DNA from 3 places in the Pseudomonas sp. AC463 genome. Region 1 is predicted to be linked to each of the others. Evidence: predicted binding sites of a transcription regulator. Region 1 holds the regulator's gene; each other region holds the start of a gene.
The links. The regulator FliA, encoded in region 1, starts transcription of late flagellar genes. The targets are predictions, from matches to a motif close to CTAAAGTTTNNNNNNNNNNNGCCGNTAA.
Positions count from the first base shown of each region.

Region 2: the regulator FliA is predicted to act here: its motif matches at 3,287-3,314, upstream of AC0IYH_RS20805 (flagellar protein MotY).
Region 3: the regulator FliA is predicted to act here: its motif matches at 3,382-3,409, upstream of AC0IYH_RS01825 (methyl-accepting chemotaxis protein).

Region 1 is NZ_CEEDDZ010000031.1:44,740-50,222, reverse strand. It holds gene flhF (flagellar biosynthesis protein FlhF) at 1-199, shown strand, start outside; gene fleN (flagellar synthesis regulator FleN) at 306-1,139, shown strand; gene fliA (RNA polymerase sigma factor FliA) at 1,136-1,876, shown strand; gene AC0IYH_RS27570 (chemotaxis response regulator CheY) at 2,048-2,422, shown strand; gene AC0IYH_RS27565 (protein phosphatase CheZ) at 2,441-3,229, shown strand; gene AC0IYH_RS27560 (chemotaxis protein CheA) at 3,241-5,457, shown strand.
Region 2 is NZ_CEEDDZ010000016.1:171,671-177,153, forward strand. It holds gene AC0IYH_RS20795 (response regulator transcription factor) at 1-354, opposite strand, end outside; gene AC0IYH_RS20800 (argininosuccinate synthase) at 968-2,185, opposite strand; gene AC0IYH_RS20805 (flagellar protein MotY) at 2,315-3,223, opposite strand; gene pyrC (dihydroorotase) at 3,380-4,426, shown strand; gene rnt (ribonuclease T) at 4,423-5,097, shown strand; gene AC0IYH_RS20820 (peroxiredoxin) at 5,165-5,483, opposite strand, start outside.
Region 3 is NZ_CEEDDZ010000001.1:386,946-392,428, reverse strand. It holds gene ggt (gamma-glutamyltransferase) at 1-485, shown strand, start outside; gene AC0IYH_RS01835 (AAA family ATPase) at 482-1,027, opposite strand; gene pnuC (nicotinamide riboside transporter PnuC) at 1,024-1,587, opposite strand; gene AC0IYH_RS01825 (methyl-accepting chemotaxis protein) at 1,680-3,314, opposite strand; gene AC0IYH_RS01820 (undecaprenyl-diphosphate phosphatase) at 3,535-4,365, shown strand; gene AC0IYH_RS01815 (DUF1294 domain-containing protein) at 4,362-4,745, shown strand; gene AC0IYH_RS01810 (MmcQ/YjbR family DNA-binding protein) at 4,734-5,090, opposite strand; gene AC0IYH_RS01805 (LysR substrate-binding domain-containing protein) at 5,087-5,483, opposite strand, start outside.

The DNA.
Region 1 (5,483 bases):
GAGCCTGGCCATCAGTCATGAATTGCCGGTCGCCTACCTGACCGACGGCCCGCGGATCCCGGATGATCTGCATCTGCCGCGCCGTCATCAGTTGGTCAGCCGTGCAGTCAGCGTGCAAATGCAAGAAGAGCCTAGCGAGGAAGCGATGGCCGATATGTTCGCCGACCTCTACCACAACCCGGCAAAGCGGGTGGGTTGAGGGCAGGATGAACACCGTGAAATGTATCTACATCGATGGTCTGCAAGCGATTCACGCGGCCAAGCCATGTAGCCTGCGTCTAAGCAAGACAAGGTAAAGAAATAAAATGGGCAGCATGCATCCCGTACAGGTGATCGCGGTGACCGGCGGCAAAGGTGGCGTCGGGAAAACTAACGTGTCAGTGAATTTGTCCCTGGCCCTGGCAGAGCTTGGCCGTCGCGTCATGCTGCTGGATGCTGACCTGGGGCTGGCGAACGTCGACGTTCTGCTGGGACTGACGCCCAAACATACCCTCGCCGATGTGATCGAGGGCCGCTGTGAGCTGCGCGACGTGCTGCTGCAGGGCCCCGGTGGCATCCGCATCGTGCCGGCCGCTTCCGGCACCCAGAGCATGGTGCATCTGAGCCCGGCGCAGCATGCCGGCCTGATCCAGGCGTTCAGCGATATCGGCGACAACCTCGACGTGCTGGTGATCGACACCGCCGCCGGGATCGGCGAGTCCGTGGTCAGCTTCGTGCGCGCTGCGCAGGAAGTGTTGCTGGTGGTGTGCGACGAACCCACCTCGATCACCGACGCCTACGCCCTGATCAAACTGCTCAACCGTGACTACGGCATGAACCGCTTCCGCGTGCTGGCCAATATGGCCCAGAGCCCGCAGGAAGGTCGCAACCTGTTCGCCAAGTTGACCAAGGTCACGGATCGCTTTCTCGATGTCGCCTTACAATACGTCGGCGCAGTGCCCTACGACGAGTGTGTGCGCAAGGCTGTGCAAAAGCAGCGTGCAGTCTACGAAGCGTTCCCTCGTTCCAAGTGCGCTCTGGCGTTCAAGGCTATTGCCCAGAAGGTCGATACCTGGCCGTTGCCCGCCAACCCGCGGGGGCATCTGGAGTTTTTCGTCGAGCGATTGGTGCATCAGACGAGCGCAGGACCCGTGCTATGACAGCGACTGGCTACAACGCGTACAAGAAGTCTGCCCGTGACAGCCAAGGCGAATTGATCGAGCGCTACGCGCCCCTGGTCAAGCGCATCGCCTATCACTTGCTGGCACGCCTGCCCGCCAGCGTCCAGGTCGAAGACCTGATCCAGGCGGGCATGATCGGCCTGCTCGAAGTGTCGACCAAGTACGACGCGAGCAAGGGTGCGAGTTTCGAGACGTATGCGGGTATCCGCATCCGTGGCGCGATGCTCGATGAAGTGCGTAAAGGTGACTGGGCGCCGCGTTCGGTACACCGCAATACGCGCATGGTCAGTGACGCAATTCGCGCAATTGAAGCAAAAACCGGTCGCGACGCTAAAGATCACGAAGTTGCGGCCGAACTCCAATTGAGTCTCGACGATTACTACGGGATTTTGAACGATACCTTGGGCAGCCGCCTGTTCAGTTTCGACGACCTGTTGCAGGACGGCGAACACGAAGGGCTGCACGAGGACGGCGCGAGCGCTCATATGGAGCCATCGCGCGACCTGGAAGATGAACGTTTCCAGGGCGCCTTGGCCGACGCGATTGCCAATTTGCCGGAGCGTGAGCGGCTGGTGTTGGCGCTGTACTACGACGAAGAGCTGAACCTCAAGGAAATCGGTGAGGTCCTGGGGGTCAGCGAATCGCGGGTCAGCCAGTTGCATAGCCAGTGCGCAGCCCGCTTGCGGGGGCGTTTGGGAGAGTGGCGAGCGCGCTGACAGGCAGTGTTGGGGAGCACTGCAAAGCGAGGCCGCGAGGGTGATAGACCTTCGCGGCTTCAATCCGTGGTGCTCCCGGCAGTCCTTTTTGTGTAATGCCTGTTGATTGAAATGGCGCGTCCAGGTGCTGGGCGCGTTTAAGACTGCTTGGAGGTCGAATTGGACAAGAACATGAAAATCCTCATCGTTGATGACTTCTCAACGATGCGGCGGATCATAAAAAACCTGTTGCGTGACCTTGGGTTCACTAACACGGTCGAGGCGGATGACGGCATTACGGCGATTCCGATCCTCAACAGCGGGAGCATCGACTTTCTGGTAACAGACTGGAACATGCCGGGCATGACCGGTATCGACCTGCTGCGCCACGTGCGCGCTGACGAAAAGCTGCGCAGCCTGCCTGTGCTGATGGTGACCGCCGAAGCCAAGCGTGAGCAGATCATCGAAGCCGCCCAAGCTGGGGTTAACGGCTACGTGGTCAAGCCATTCACTGCATTGGCCTTGAAAGAGAAGATCGAAAAAATCTTCGAACGCATCCACGGCTAATGCCATCGCGGGGGAGCTATGGAGCATAAAGAATCATCACAGGGAGACTTCGAGTCGACCCTGAAAAAGCATGCTCACCAGTTGGTCGAAAGCCTTGAAAAAGGCCAGTTCGGCGACGCGGTGCAGTTGATCCATGAGCTCAACCAGACCCGTGACCGCGGCCTGTATCAGGAAGTGGGCAAGCTCACACGCGAGCTGCACAGTGCGATCGTCAATTTCCAGATTGATCCGCATATGCCCCAGGCCGAGGAAATCTCGCAGATCACTGATGCCACCGAACGCCTGTCCTATGTGGTCAGGCTGACTGAGGCGGCGGCCAACCGCACTATGGACCTGGTGGAAAACGCCACGCCCCTGGTCAATGGCATGGCCACTGAAGCTCAGGCCCTGAGCCACGACTGGGGCCGCTTCATGCGCCGGGAAGTGGGGGCTGAAGAGTTCCGTGAGCTGGCGCGTCGGGTTGAAGGATTTTTGTCGCGCAGCGAGCAGGAAAACCGCACGGTTTCCAGCAACCTCAACGACATTCTGCTGGCGCAGGATTACCAGGACCTCACCGGTCAGGTGATCAAGCGTGTGACCCAATTGGTCACCGAAGTGGAAAGCAACTTGCTCAAATTAGTGCTTATGGCAGGCCAGGTAGACCGCTTTGCAGGCATCGAACATGACCGCGAAGCGATCCTCTCGGAAAAAGATCCACAAAAACATCTCGCCAAGGGTGAAGGTCCGCAGATTCATGCCGATAAACGTGAAGACGTTGTGTCAGGTCAGGATGACGTAGATGACCTGTTATCCAGTTTAGGCTTCTAAGGAGCACCCACATGAGCTTCGGCGCCGATGAAGAAATCCTTCAGGATTTCCTTGTAGAGGCCGGCGAAATTTTAGAGCAACTGTCCGAACAACTGGTCGAGCTGGAAAGCCGCCCGGATGATGCGAACCTGCTCAATGCAATTTTTCGCGGTTTTCACACTGTAAAAGGGGGCGCCGGCTTCCTCCAGCTCCATGAGCTGGTGGAGTGCTGCCACATCGCCGAGAACGTGTTCGACATCCTGCGCAAGGGTGAGCGTCACGTTGATTCGGAATTGATGGACGTGATTCTCGAAGCACTCGATGCGGTCAACGGCATGTTCAGCGAAGTGCGCGAACGTGCTCCGATCACCGCCGCCACCCCGGAACTGCTGGCCGCCCTGGCGCGCTATGCAGAGCCTGCCGACCTGTCGGCGGCGCCGGTGGTTGAAGCCGCGCCGGAACCCGAGCCGCAAGCGGATGTGACGGACAGCGAGTTCGAACAGCTGCTCAATTCGCTCAACGCGGTGAAAGCCGAAGCTGAGGCGCCTGCAGCCGTTACTGCGCCCGCAGCGCCGACCAGCGAAGACATCACCGACGCCGAGTTCGAATCCCTGCTCGACCAGTTGCACGGCAAAGGCCAGTTCGCGGCCGACGCCGTGGCACCGGTCGCTGCGGCCGAGGCGCCTGCCGCCCCGGCCAGCACCGACATTACCGACGACGAATTCGAAGCGTTGCTCGACCAACTGCATGGCAAAGGCACGTTTGCGGCCGACGCTCTGCCGGAAGTCTCTGCGGCCCCTGCGCCAGCTGCCAGTGCGGCACCGGCTGGCGATGGCTTGATCTCCGATCACGAGTTCGAAGCGCTGTTGGACGATTTGCACGGCAAGGGCAAGTTCACCGAAGTGGCCCCGGCCGCCGCTGCAGCTGTTGCCACAGCGGCCCCGGTTGCCGCCAAAGCCGCCGCTCCGGCCGCCAAGCCTGCGCCAGCCCCGGCTGCCGCCCCGGCTGCCGCCCCGGCTGCCGCCCCGGCTCCAGCGCGTGCCGCTGCGGCCCCGGTTGCCGAGAAGCCTGCCAGTGAAGCCGAAACCACCGTGCGGGTCGATACCGCGCGCCTGGACGACATCATGAACATGGTCGGCGAACTGGTACTGGTGCGTAACCGCCTGGTGCGCCTGGGCCTGACCAGCGGCGACGAGGCCATGCAGAAAGCCGTGTCGAACCTCGACGTGGTGACGGCCGACCTGCAAACCGCGGTGATGAAAACGCGCATGCAGCCGATCAAGAAAGTCTTCGGCCGCTTCCCGCGCCTGGTTCGTGACCTGGCGCGCCAGCTGAAGAAAGAGATCAACCTGGAACTGGTGGGTGAAGAAACCGACCTCGACAAAAACCTTGTCGAGGCCCTGGCCGACCCGCTGGTCCACTTGGTGCGCAACGCCGTCGACCACGGCGTGGAAATTCCGGAAGAACGCGAAGCCTCGGGCAAGTCCCGTGGCGGCAAGGTGATTCTGGCGGCCGAGCAAGAAGGCGACCACATCCTGCTGTCGATCACCGATGACGGCAAGGGCATGGACCCGACCATTTTGCGCAATATCGCGGTCAAGCGTGGCGTGATGGACAAGGACGCCGCCGACCGCCTGACCGACACAGAGTGCTACAACCTGATCTTCGCTCCGGGCTTCTCGACCAAGACCGAGATTTCCGACGTGTCCGGCCGTGGCGTGGGCATGGACGTGGTGAAAACCAAGATCAGCCAGCTCAACGGCTCGATCAATATTTACTCGACCAAGGGCCAGGGCTCCAAGATCGTCATCAAGGTGCCGTTGACCTTGGCGATCATGCCGACCCTGATGGTGATGCTGGGCAACCAGGCCTTCGCCTTCCCGCTGGTCAACGTCAACGAGATCTTCCACCTCGACCTGTCGCGCACCAACGTGGTGGACGGCCAGGAAGTGGTGATCGTGCGCGACAAGGCGTTGCCACTGTTCTACCTCAAGCGTTGGCTGGTGGCCTCGGCCAAGCATGAAGAGCAGCGCGAAGGCCATGTGGTGATTCTCTCCGTGGGCACCCAGCGCATCGGCTTTGTGGTCGATCAGCTGGTGGGTCAGGAAGAAGTGGTCATCAAGCCTTTGGGCAAAATGCTGCAGGGAACCCCGGGCATGTCGGGTGCGACCATCACCGGTGACGGTCGGATCGCGCTGATTCTCGATGTTCCGAGCATGCTCAAGCGTTACGCCGCTCGGCGTATTTGATTCTGGTGGGGCAGGGCGGTAATGCC
Region 2 (5,483 bases), on a different contig from region 1:
CGCTTTTATGGCACTCAACAACTCGGTCAGGTCCTGCTGCTTGCACACATAGCCGGCGGCGCCCGCCTGCATGCAGCGCATGGAGAAGTGACCAGGTGCCTGGGATGTGAGCACCAGCACCTTGAACGGCGCCGGCTGTTTGGTGGAGGACAGCCGGCAAATAACTTCCAGCCCGTCGAGCTTGGGAATTCCAATATCCAGTATGACAATGTCCGGCATATGCTCCCGCGCGAGTTGCAACGCATCGACACCGTTATCGGTCTCGGCAACGACCTCATAACCATGACGTTCCATAAGCATGCGCACAGCAAGACGAATGACGGGATGATCATCCACGATCAGCACTTTATTCATGAGAAAGTCCAATTTCGCTGTTCGAATTATTCAGAGCAAACACAATAGCCTAGTCGTTTCCTAGTTGGCATAGCGTTCCCCCCCAAGTAAGAGCAAGCAGAGACGCAACCCACAAGCAGCTAGGAATTAACCTACAAAAAAACGCTAACTCAGATGTTTCGAGTTTTATGGAGCCTTTCAGATCTTTCCGGGGCCGCACATATTTTGAATGAAATATCCAACAAATAAGGGGGTGATGGTAACCATAGCGCACACAAGTTTCAGGAAACGTCCCTTGCCTGCGACTTCCACCCGGGCGGGCCGGCCAAAATAACCCGATTATTTCAGTTCCATTTGACATACCTATTTACACTCCTGATTTCCTACAGAACTTTCAACAATCCATATTCACATAACACTTTCTTGTGTGAATTTTCTGTAAGACATAGTTCCTGATCAGGTGTAAATAATTCATTCAGGCGTGTAAAGAACAACTGCATCAAGCACTCTACTTCTGAGCATCCGAGCCTCAACGACTTTAAACATTGATAAACATCAGAAGCATCAAGCCTTATATACAGGCAAAAAAAATGGCCCCTTGAAAAAGGGGCCATTTTTCACATCACCGGAGCACTCAGAACAACTTACGGCCCTTGTTGGCCGCAATGCGCATGCGCAGTGCATTCAACTTGATAAAGCCCGCTGCGTCGGCCTGGTTGTAGGCGCCGCCATCTTCTTCAAAGGTGGCGATGTTGGCGTCGAACAGCGACTCATCGGACTTGCGACCGGTCACGATCACGTTGCCCTTGTACAGCTTCAGGCGCACAACGCCGTTCACGTGGGCCTGGGAGGCATCGATCATCTGTTGCAGCATCAGACGCTCCGGGCTCCACCAGTAGCCGGTGTAGATCAGGCTGGCGTACTTGGGCATCAACTCATCTTTGAGGTGAGCCACTTCGCGGTCCAGGGTGATGGACTCGATAGCACGGTGGGCGCGCAGCATGATGGTGCCGCCTGGGGTTTCGTAGCAGCCACGGGACTTCATGCCCACGTAACGGTTCTCAACGATGTCGAGACGGCCGATACCGTGTTCACCGCCGATACGGTTCAGGGTCGCCAGCACGGTGGCCGGGGTCATGTCGACGCCGTCCAGCGCGACGATGTCGCCGTTGCGGTAGGTCAGTTCCAGGTACTGAGGCTTGTCTGGAGCGTTCTCCGGGGAGACGGTCCATTTCCACATGTCTTCTTCGTGCTCGGTCCAGGTGTCTTCCAGCACGCCGCCTTCATAGGAGATGTGCAGCAAGTTGGCGTCCATTGAGTACGGGGACTTCTTCTTGCCGTGACGCTCGATCGGGATGGCGTGCTTTTCAGCGTAATCCATCAGCTTTTCACGGGACAGCAGGTCCCACTCGCGCCAAGGAGCAATCACTTTAACGCCTGGCTTGAGGGCGTAGGCACCGAGTTCGAAACGCACCTGGTCGTTGCCTTTGCCGGTGGCGCCATGGGAAATGGCGTCGGCACCGGTTTCGTTGGCGATTTCGATCAGGCGCTTGGCGATCAGCGGACGTGCGATGGAAGTACCCAGCAGGTACTCGCCTTCGTAGACGGTGTTGGCGCGAAACATCGGGAAAACGAAATCGCGGACGAACTCTTCGCGCAGGTCGTCAATGTAGATCTCTTTCACGCCCATGGCTTGCGCCTTGGCACGTGCAGGTTCGACCTCTTCGCCCTGACCCAGGTCAGCGGTGAAGGTCACCACTTCACAGTTATAAGTATCCTGCAGCCACTTGAGGATCACCGAAGTGTCCAGGCCGCCGGAATACGCGAGAACGACCTTGTTTACGTCGGCCATGCCATCACTCCACGGGGTTGTACGGAAAGCCGTCGATTCTACCGACCAAAACCGTGAATTTACAGGGGCGCGACAGCAAATGAAGATAAAGCGACAGATTATGTCGAACGGGCGACCGATGGCCGCCGTTTACGCGGTGTGCGCCGGGTTGCTCGGAGCGGCAGCCTGGGGCGCCGGTTTCTCGGGGGCAGCCACCCGTTCAAGCTGGATATTCACGCGGCGGTTGCGGGCGCGGTTGGCTGCATTGGTGTTAGGCGCCAACGGGTAGCTTTCACCATGGAAACGCATGGTGATCTGCGACTCTTCTATGCCATTGGCCTTGAGGTAGTCCATCACCGCCAACGCGCGCCGGCGCGACACATCACGGTTGCTCAGGCGATTGCCGCTGTTGTCCGAATGGCCGTTCAACTCGATATGGTTAACCGTAGGATCAGCCTTCATGTACGCCAGAATCACCGACAACTTCTGTTTGGCCGCCGCATCCAGCTCGATACCGCCACCGGGGAAGCCGACTTCGGTCTGTTTGACCTGATCGTAATTCATCGGCAATAGCTTGGTGGTGCACAGCTGATAGTCGTTGAAGGCCTTGTTGAATTTCACCGGCAACAAACGGATTTCCGAGTACCCGCCTTCGCGCCCGTAATGCCGTACCGTCGGGCTGCGCCCTTCGAGCAAGCCGCTGAACAAACGCCCGGCCTGGGCCTGAGAGCTATTAAAGAGCACATCGCCACTGCCGGCACGCACGGCACCGAGGTTGATATCCCCTCGCCCCGGCTGCCACGGCGCAGCCGCCGCCAACAAGGTGGCCGAGCCCGCGCCCAGCGCGCCGTTGTAGGCTTTCAGACGAAAAGTCGCCTGCTCACCGGCCCGGCGCACGAACTCACCCGAGCCGAAATCGGTGATCGGCTGGGTAAGGCGGCACTCGAACTGGTCGCCTTCCACCTTCCACTCAATATTCTCCAGACGTGTCTGGAACGTGAGGGCCATCGCAGGCAGGCTGGCGAACACACTGAGCAGGGCTAGATAATGCTGGCGCACGGGAGGCTCCACTGGTTTCTACAACACTTCAAAGCGTCATACATCGATAAGGCATACAAAAGGCTATCGGATGCATCCGGCAAAACTTGATAGCGAGTGCCTGCAAGAGTCTTTTCCGGTAGCATTCCCACCAGATTGACCCGCCTGGAATCCCCAATGTCCGACCGCCTGACCCTGCTGCGTCCCGACGACTGGCATATTCATCTTCGCGATGGTGCTGCGTTACCCCAAACCGTGGCCGATGTAGCGCGCACGTTTGGCCGCGCGATTATCATGCCCAACCTGGTACCTCCGGTGCGAAATGCCGCGCAAGCCGACGCCTATCGCCAGCGCATTCTCGCTGCGCGCCCGGCCGGCAGCCGCTTCGAACCGTTGATGGTGCTCTACCTCACCGACCGTACCCAACCTGAAGAAATCCGTGAGGCCAAGGCCAGCGGCTTTGTGCATGCCGCCAAGCTGTACCCGGCCGGCGCGACCACCAACTCCGATTCCGGCGTGACCAGTATCGACAAGATCCTGCCGGCCATCGAAGCCATGGCTGAAGTCGGCATGCCGCTGTTGATCCACGGTGAAGTCACCCGTGGCGATGTGGACGTATTCGATCGCGAGAAGATCTTCATCGACGAGCACATGCGCCGCGTGGTCGAGCTGTTCCCGACCCTCAAGGTGGTGTTCGAACACATCACCACGGCCGATGCGGTGCAGTTCGTCACCGAGGCTTCGGCCAATGTGGGCGCGACCATCACCGCGCATCACCTGCTCTATAACCGCAACCACATGCTGGTGGGCGGGATTCGGCCGCACTTCTATTGCCTGCCGATCCTCAAGCGCAACACCCACCAGGTGGCCTTGCTGGACGCCGCCACCAGCGGCAGCCCCAAGTTTTTCCTCGGCACCGACTCGGCGCCCCACGCCCAGCACGCCAAGGAAGCTGCGTGTGGTTGTGCCGGTTGCTACACCGCCTATGCCGCCATCGAGCTGTATGCCGAAGCGTTCGAATCGCGCAACGCCCTGGACAAGCTCGAAGGTTTCGCCAGCCTCAACGGCCCGCGTTTCTACGGCCTGCCGGCGAACACCGATCGCATTACCCTGGTCCGTGAAGACTGGACCGCCCCTGCCAGCCTGCCGTTTGGCGAGCTGACTGTTATCCCGCTGCGCGCCGGTGAAACACTGCGCTGGCGCCTGCTGGAGGAAAGCAAGTGAGTGAAGACCATTACGACGACGACCAGGAACACGGCGGTGGCGGCGGTTCGCGCCATCCGATGGCCGAACGTTTCCGCGGCTACTTGCCGGTCGTTATCGACGTAGAAACCGGTGGTTTCAACTGCGCCACCGATGCGTTGCTGGAAATTGCCGCGACGACCATCGGCATGGATGAACAGGGTTTTGTGTACCCGGAACACACTCACTTCTTCCGCGTCGAGCCGTTTGAAGGCGCGAATATCGAAGCAGCAGCCCTGGAGTTCACCGGGATCAAGCTCGATCACCCGCTGCGCATGGCGGTGAGTGAAGAAGCGGCGCTGACCGATATCTTCCGTGGCGTACGCAAGGCGTTGAAGGCCAATGGCTGCAAACGCGCGATCCTGGTGGGCCACAACAGCAGCTTCGATCTGGGCTTCCTGAATGCCGCCGTGACGCGGCTGGACATGAAGCGCAATCCGTTCCACCCGTTCTCCAGCTTCGACACCGCTACCCTCGCGGGCCTGGCTTACGGTCAAACAGTATTGGCCAAAGCGTGCCAGGCGGCCGGTATCGACTTTGACGGGCGTGAAGCCCACTCGGCGCGCTACGACACCGAGAAGACCGCCGAGCTGTTCTGCGGCATCGTCAACCGCTGGAAGCAGATGGGCGGCTGGGAAGACTTCGGCGACTGAAAGGTCAAACCCCAAGCATAAAAAAACCGGCCCTCACAGGCCGGTTTTTTTGTACCTCGAACCTGGCTTACAGCTTGCCAGCGTTCTCGGTCAGGTAAGCCGCAACGCCTTCTGGCGAAGCGTTCATGCCTTTGTCGCCTTTTTTCCAGTTGGCAGGGCAGACTTCGCCGTGCTCTTCGTGGAATTGCAGGGCGTCGACCAGGCGGATCAGCTCTTCCATGTTACGGCCCAGCGGCAGGTCGTTGATGATCTGCGAGCGGACAACGCCCTTGTCGTCGATCAGGAACGCGCCACGGAAGGCCACGCCGCCTTCGGACTCTACGTCGTAGGCCTTGGCGATGTCGTGCTTCATATCGGCAGCCATGGTGTATTTGACTTTGCCGATG
Region 3 (5,483 bases), on a different contig from region 1:
AAATGGACGACTTCACCGTCAAGGTCGGCGTGCCGAACATGTACGGCCTGGTGCAGGGTGAAGCCAACGCCATCGCACCGGGCAAGGCGCCGCTGTCGTCGATGAGCCCGACCATCGTCACCAAGGATGGCAAGGCCGTGATGGTGGTGGGCACGCCGGGTGGCAGCCGCATCATTACCGCGACCTTGCTGACCATCCTCAACGTGATCGACTACAAGATGAACATCCAAGAAGCCGTGGACGCGCCGCGTTTCCACCAGCAGTGGATGCCGGACACCACTAACCTTGAGACCTTCGCGGTCAGCCCGGATACCCAGAAGATTCTCGAAAGCTGGGGCCACAAGTTTGCCGGTCCGCAGGACGCCAACCACTTGGCGGCGATCCTGGTGGGCGCACCTGCATTGGGTGGCAAGCCGGTCGGCAATAACCGCTTCTATGGCGCGAATGACCCGCGTCGCAACACGGGGCTTTCCCTGGGCTACTAAGGCAAAACGGGCGGCTGCTCAGGGTTGAGCAGCCGCTTCACCGCAGCAAACGCCGCCGTGCGGCGCTCCTCCCAACTCCCGCGAATCACCACCACTGGCTGTTGATGCTGTTGCATCCAGTCCAGGCTGCCCTGGAAAAATGCCCGGCGGTCCGCCAGCTCCGGTTGGCAGCGTTGGCCATCGGCCGTCCATTCCACGTCCTCGGGCGACAGCAACAGATGCAGGTCGTAGTGGCGGGCGAGGAGTTCATCGTCGAGCCAGGCCGGGTAGTCGCCGAACAGGGTCTGGCTCCATAGTTGGTTGGTCAGCAGGTGGGTGTCGAGGATCAGCAGCGCGGGCTGTTCAGCACGGGCGGCATCTTCCCAGGCCAGTTGGCCATGGGCGATGGCGGGAATATCCGCCAGGCAGGTATCGCGCTGATGCTGATCGATGAAATAGCGCACATATTCACCCACCATCAGCCCGCCAAAGTGCGCGTGCAACTCGGCGGCCAGCCAGCTTTTGCCGCTGGATTCAGGCCCCGCCAGTACCACCACCTTCATGCGTGCAGCGCCGGGTCGGCGCGCCATTCGCGCCAGCCTTGCACGGCGATCACGGTGAACAGCGCGTAGAGCGCGGCGGTGAGGTACAGGCCTTTATAGAGGAACAGCCCGACGAAGATCACATCCACGGCAATCCACAGCGGCCAGCATTGCACACGTTTTTGCGCCATCCACATTTGCGCCACCAGGCTGAAGCCGGTGAGGGCGGCGTCGAGCCACGGCTGGGCGGCGTCCGTCCAATGGGCCATGGCGGCGCCGAGCAACAGGCTGAACACGGCGCCGACGGCGAGGCTGAGCATGATCGCCGGCACGCCCAGGCTGGTGACCTGGCGGCCTTGCTTGACCTGGCCGGCGCGGGTCCATTGCCACCAGCCGTACAGTTGCAATACGGCGTAGACCACTTGCAGCAGCATGTCGGAATAGAGCTTCACGTCGAAGAACACCCAGGTGTAGAGCAGCACCATCACCAGGCCGATGGGCCAGCACCAGGGGTTCTGCTTGACGGTCAACCACACGGCAATCACCCCCAGGGCAGCGGCGAACAGTTCAAGCCCGGACATGGCGGTTCCTTGGGGAAGTGGGAGAGGGCGGTGATTGTACCCAGAGGCAAGCCATCTACAAAACACCGCCCCTCCCACATTTTTTAATCGCGTCAGACTTTGAATTGGCGCAGTAGCCCGTCGAGTTGTTCGCTCAGGCCACGCAGTTGCATGCTGGCCACGCTCGATTGCTCGGCCGCCAACGCGGTGCTGTGGGACAAGCCCGCCGCCTGGGTCACGTTCTGGTTGATGTCTTCCACTACATGCGCCTGTTGCAGGGTGGCGCTGGCAATCGAGGCGTTCAGGCCGTTGAGGTTGCGCAGCGCCTGGCCGATGGCGGTGAGGCTCGCGCCGGCCTGGCCGGCTTGTTCGATGGTCAGCTGCGAGGCGCTGTGGCTGTCGCTGATTACCTTGACTGCGGCTTCCGAATGGCCTTGCAGGCGCTCGATCATCACCTGGATTTCGGCGGTGGATTTCTGCGTGCGCTGGGCCAGCAGGCGCACTTCGTCGGCCACCACGGCAAACCCACGGCCTTGTTCACCGGCGCGGGCGGCTTCAATCGCCGCGTTGAGGGCGAGCAGGTTGGTCTGATCGGCGATGGAGCGGATCACTTCGAGTACGCCGCCGATCTGCGTGCTTTCGCTGGACAGCGTGCGGATCACCTCAACAGCCTGGTTGATGGTGCTGGACAGTTGGTCGATCTGTTGCAGGCTGCCGTCGATATTGACCTGACCCTGCTGCGCCTGGGCCTGGGCGTCGCGCATTTCACTGGCGGCGTGCTCGGCGTTCTTGGCCACGTCCTGCACGCCGTAGGTGACTTCATTGATGGCGGTGGCCACCAGCTCCATCTGCTGCGACTGTTGCTGGCTGCGGTCGTGGGCCTGGGTAGCGTTGGTGCCCAGTTCCAGCGAGGACTGGCCCAACGCATTGGCGCACACCTGCAACTGGCCGACCACCTGGCGCAGTTTGGCGGTAAAACTGTTGAAGTGCTGGGACAGTTGGGTGACCTCATCGCGGCCATGGGTGTCGAGGCTGCGGGTCAGGTCGCTTTCACCACTGGCGATATTGCCCATGGCATTCACCGCCGCCTGCAATGGCCGCACGATGCTGCGGGCGATCAGCGCCACCAGCAAACCCATCACCAGCGCGATGCCGAGGCCCATGAACGAGGCTTTCCACACCTGGCCACTGAATTCGGTTTGCACGTCGTCCACATACACGCCGGAGCCGATGATCCAGCCCCACGGCTCGAACAGCTGGATATACGAGGTTTTCGCCACCGGTGCGTCGGCGCCGGGCTTGGGCCAGCGGTAGTTGACGATGCCGGCGCCCTTGGCCTTGGCCAGGATCACGAATTCGTTGAACACGGCAAACCCGTCGGGGTCGCGGATTGCCGAGAGGTTCTGGCCATCGAGCTTGGGGTTGGCCGGGTGCATGATCATCACGGGCGTGAGGTCGTTGATCCAGAAATAGTCGTCATGGTCATAACGCAAGCCGCGCACGGCACTAAGGGCCTGCTTCTGCGCGGCTTCGCGGGTCATCACGCCGGTGGTTTCGAGGCCGTGATAAAACGTCAGGATCCCGCTGGCGGTCTGCACCACGTGTTGGGTTTGCTGGCGCTTGGCCTGGTACAGGTCGTCGTGGATCTGCTTGAGCATCAGCAAACCCAGGGCCAGCAGCATCAGCACGGCGACTATCAGGATCAGCCAGAGGCGTCGGCTGATCGACATATTGCGCAAACTGTTCATCGTCCTGTCACTCCGTGCTTTTTATAATTGTGGGCGCTGCATCGACTTTTGCGGCTTGTCTGATAGGCTTTCGGCCTGAAATCGCAAAACCTGAGTTCTGCCTGATTTTTCACGCAATTTTTGCAGGCCTGCGTTGAATATGAACGCCAGGCCTTGCCGTCAGTGAACCACTAAAAAAGATCAATAAGGCATGCCATCGAGCATGACCTTTGGGGGAAGTATGGATTTGTGGACCGCCATTCAGGCGTTGATTCTGGGCGTTGTGGAGGGGCTGACGGAGTTCTTGCCGATCTCCAGCACCGGCCACCAGATTATCGTCGCCGACTTGCTGGACTTCACCGGCGACCGTTTCAACGCGTTCAATATCATCATCCAGCTCGGCGCCATCCTGGCGGTGGTCTGGGAGTTTCGCGGCAAGATTTTCGAAGTGGTCACCGGCCTGCCAACGCAGCGCAAGGCCCAGCGTTTTACCGTAAACCTGCTGATCGCCTTTCTGCCGGCCGTGGTGCTGGGGGTGATTTTCGCCGACCTGATTCACCATTACCTGTTCAACCCGATCACCGTGGCCACGGCCCTGGTGGTGGGCGGCGTGATCATGCTCTGGGCCGAACGCCGCGAGCATGAGGTGCACGCCGAAACGGTGGATGACATCACCTGGAAGGACGCGCTCAAGGTCGGGTTTGCCCAGTGCCTGGCGATGATCCCGGGCACCTCGCGCTCGGGCTCGACCATCATCGGTGGCCTGCTCTTTGGCCTGTCGCGCAAGACCGCCACCGAGTTCTCGTTCTTCCTGGCGATGCCAACGATGGTCGGTGCGGCGGTGTATTCGGGCTACAAATACCGCGACCTGTTCCAGCCGGCCGACCTGCCGGTGTTTGCCATTGGTTTTGTGACCTCGTTCATCTTCGCGATGATCGCGGTCAAGGGCCTGCTCAAGTTCATTGCCAGCCACAGTTATGCGGCGTTTGCCTGGTACCGCATCGGCTTCGGCCTGCTGATCCTGGCCACCTGGCAGTTCGGCTGGATCGACTGGGCAGCGGCCAAGGCATGATGATCCAGCGCCCACGCCTCAAGGCCGCACTGTTTGTGCTGTTGTGCGCCGCACCGCTGCTGGGCTCGGTACTGGTCTGGCAGCGCGGCGAAACCGTGATCCCGCTGGTGGCCTATGGCGTGGTCAGCGTGATCGCGTTATTCCTCTACTGGAGCGACAAGCGCAAGGCCCGCACCGACAGTTGGCGCACCCCGGAAAACATACTGCACGCCGTGGAGCTGGCGGGCGGTTGGCCGGGGGCGCTGATTGCCCAACAGGTGTTCCGGCACAAGACGCGCAAGGTGTCGTACCAGGTGCTGTTCTGGGTGATTGTGCTGCTGCACCAGGTGTTCTGGCTGGATCAGCTGTTTCTCGGCGGTACGCTGGTTTCAATCCTCTAGCAGCAAGCCGATTTGCGTGCGCTTGGGCAGCTTGCTCACCACCAGTTGGTGGGAACGCTGCAACAAGCCACGCAGCTCCTCGGCGCCCAGCGGGTAGGGCGCGTTCATGATGATCCACTGCGCGCGCGCCAGGTACGGCGCCGGGTGGATGCCCGGGCGGTCGACATGGCCAAGGAACAGCTCCTTGTCGACCTTGAACGCCAGCGAATCGCCGCGCAGGTTCTGCAGGGCAAACATCTTGTTGCCGGCAATCGAAAATACCCGCACGCCGCCCCATTTGTAGTCTTCCCGCGCGCCGGGCAGTCCCAGGCAGAATTGCGCGACTTGTGCTTCGGTCATCTTCATAACAAACGGTCTCCACAGCCCTTGAAACCTTCTTCCAGGTAGTCGATCCAGGCGCGAATCGCCGGCAGCACACCGTGTCGGTGCGGGTACACAGCCTGCAGCCAGCCGCCAGGCAACGACCACTGCGGCAGTAATTGCACCAGGCGCCCGCTGGCCAGCTCCTCCTCGCAATACATCATCGGCAGCACGGTGAAGCCCAGGCCCATGATGGCGCTGGCCTTGCGCACGATGAAATCTTCGATGCCCAGGCGCGCCTCCATCACCAGTTCGTGGGCGTTGCCCTGCGGGTCGAGAATGCGTTGATGCACCATGCGGTCGGGTTCGAGCGCGCCGAGAATCGGCAGCTGTTTAAGGTCTTCGAGGGTTTCGACCCGCCGATCGCGCATGAACCCG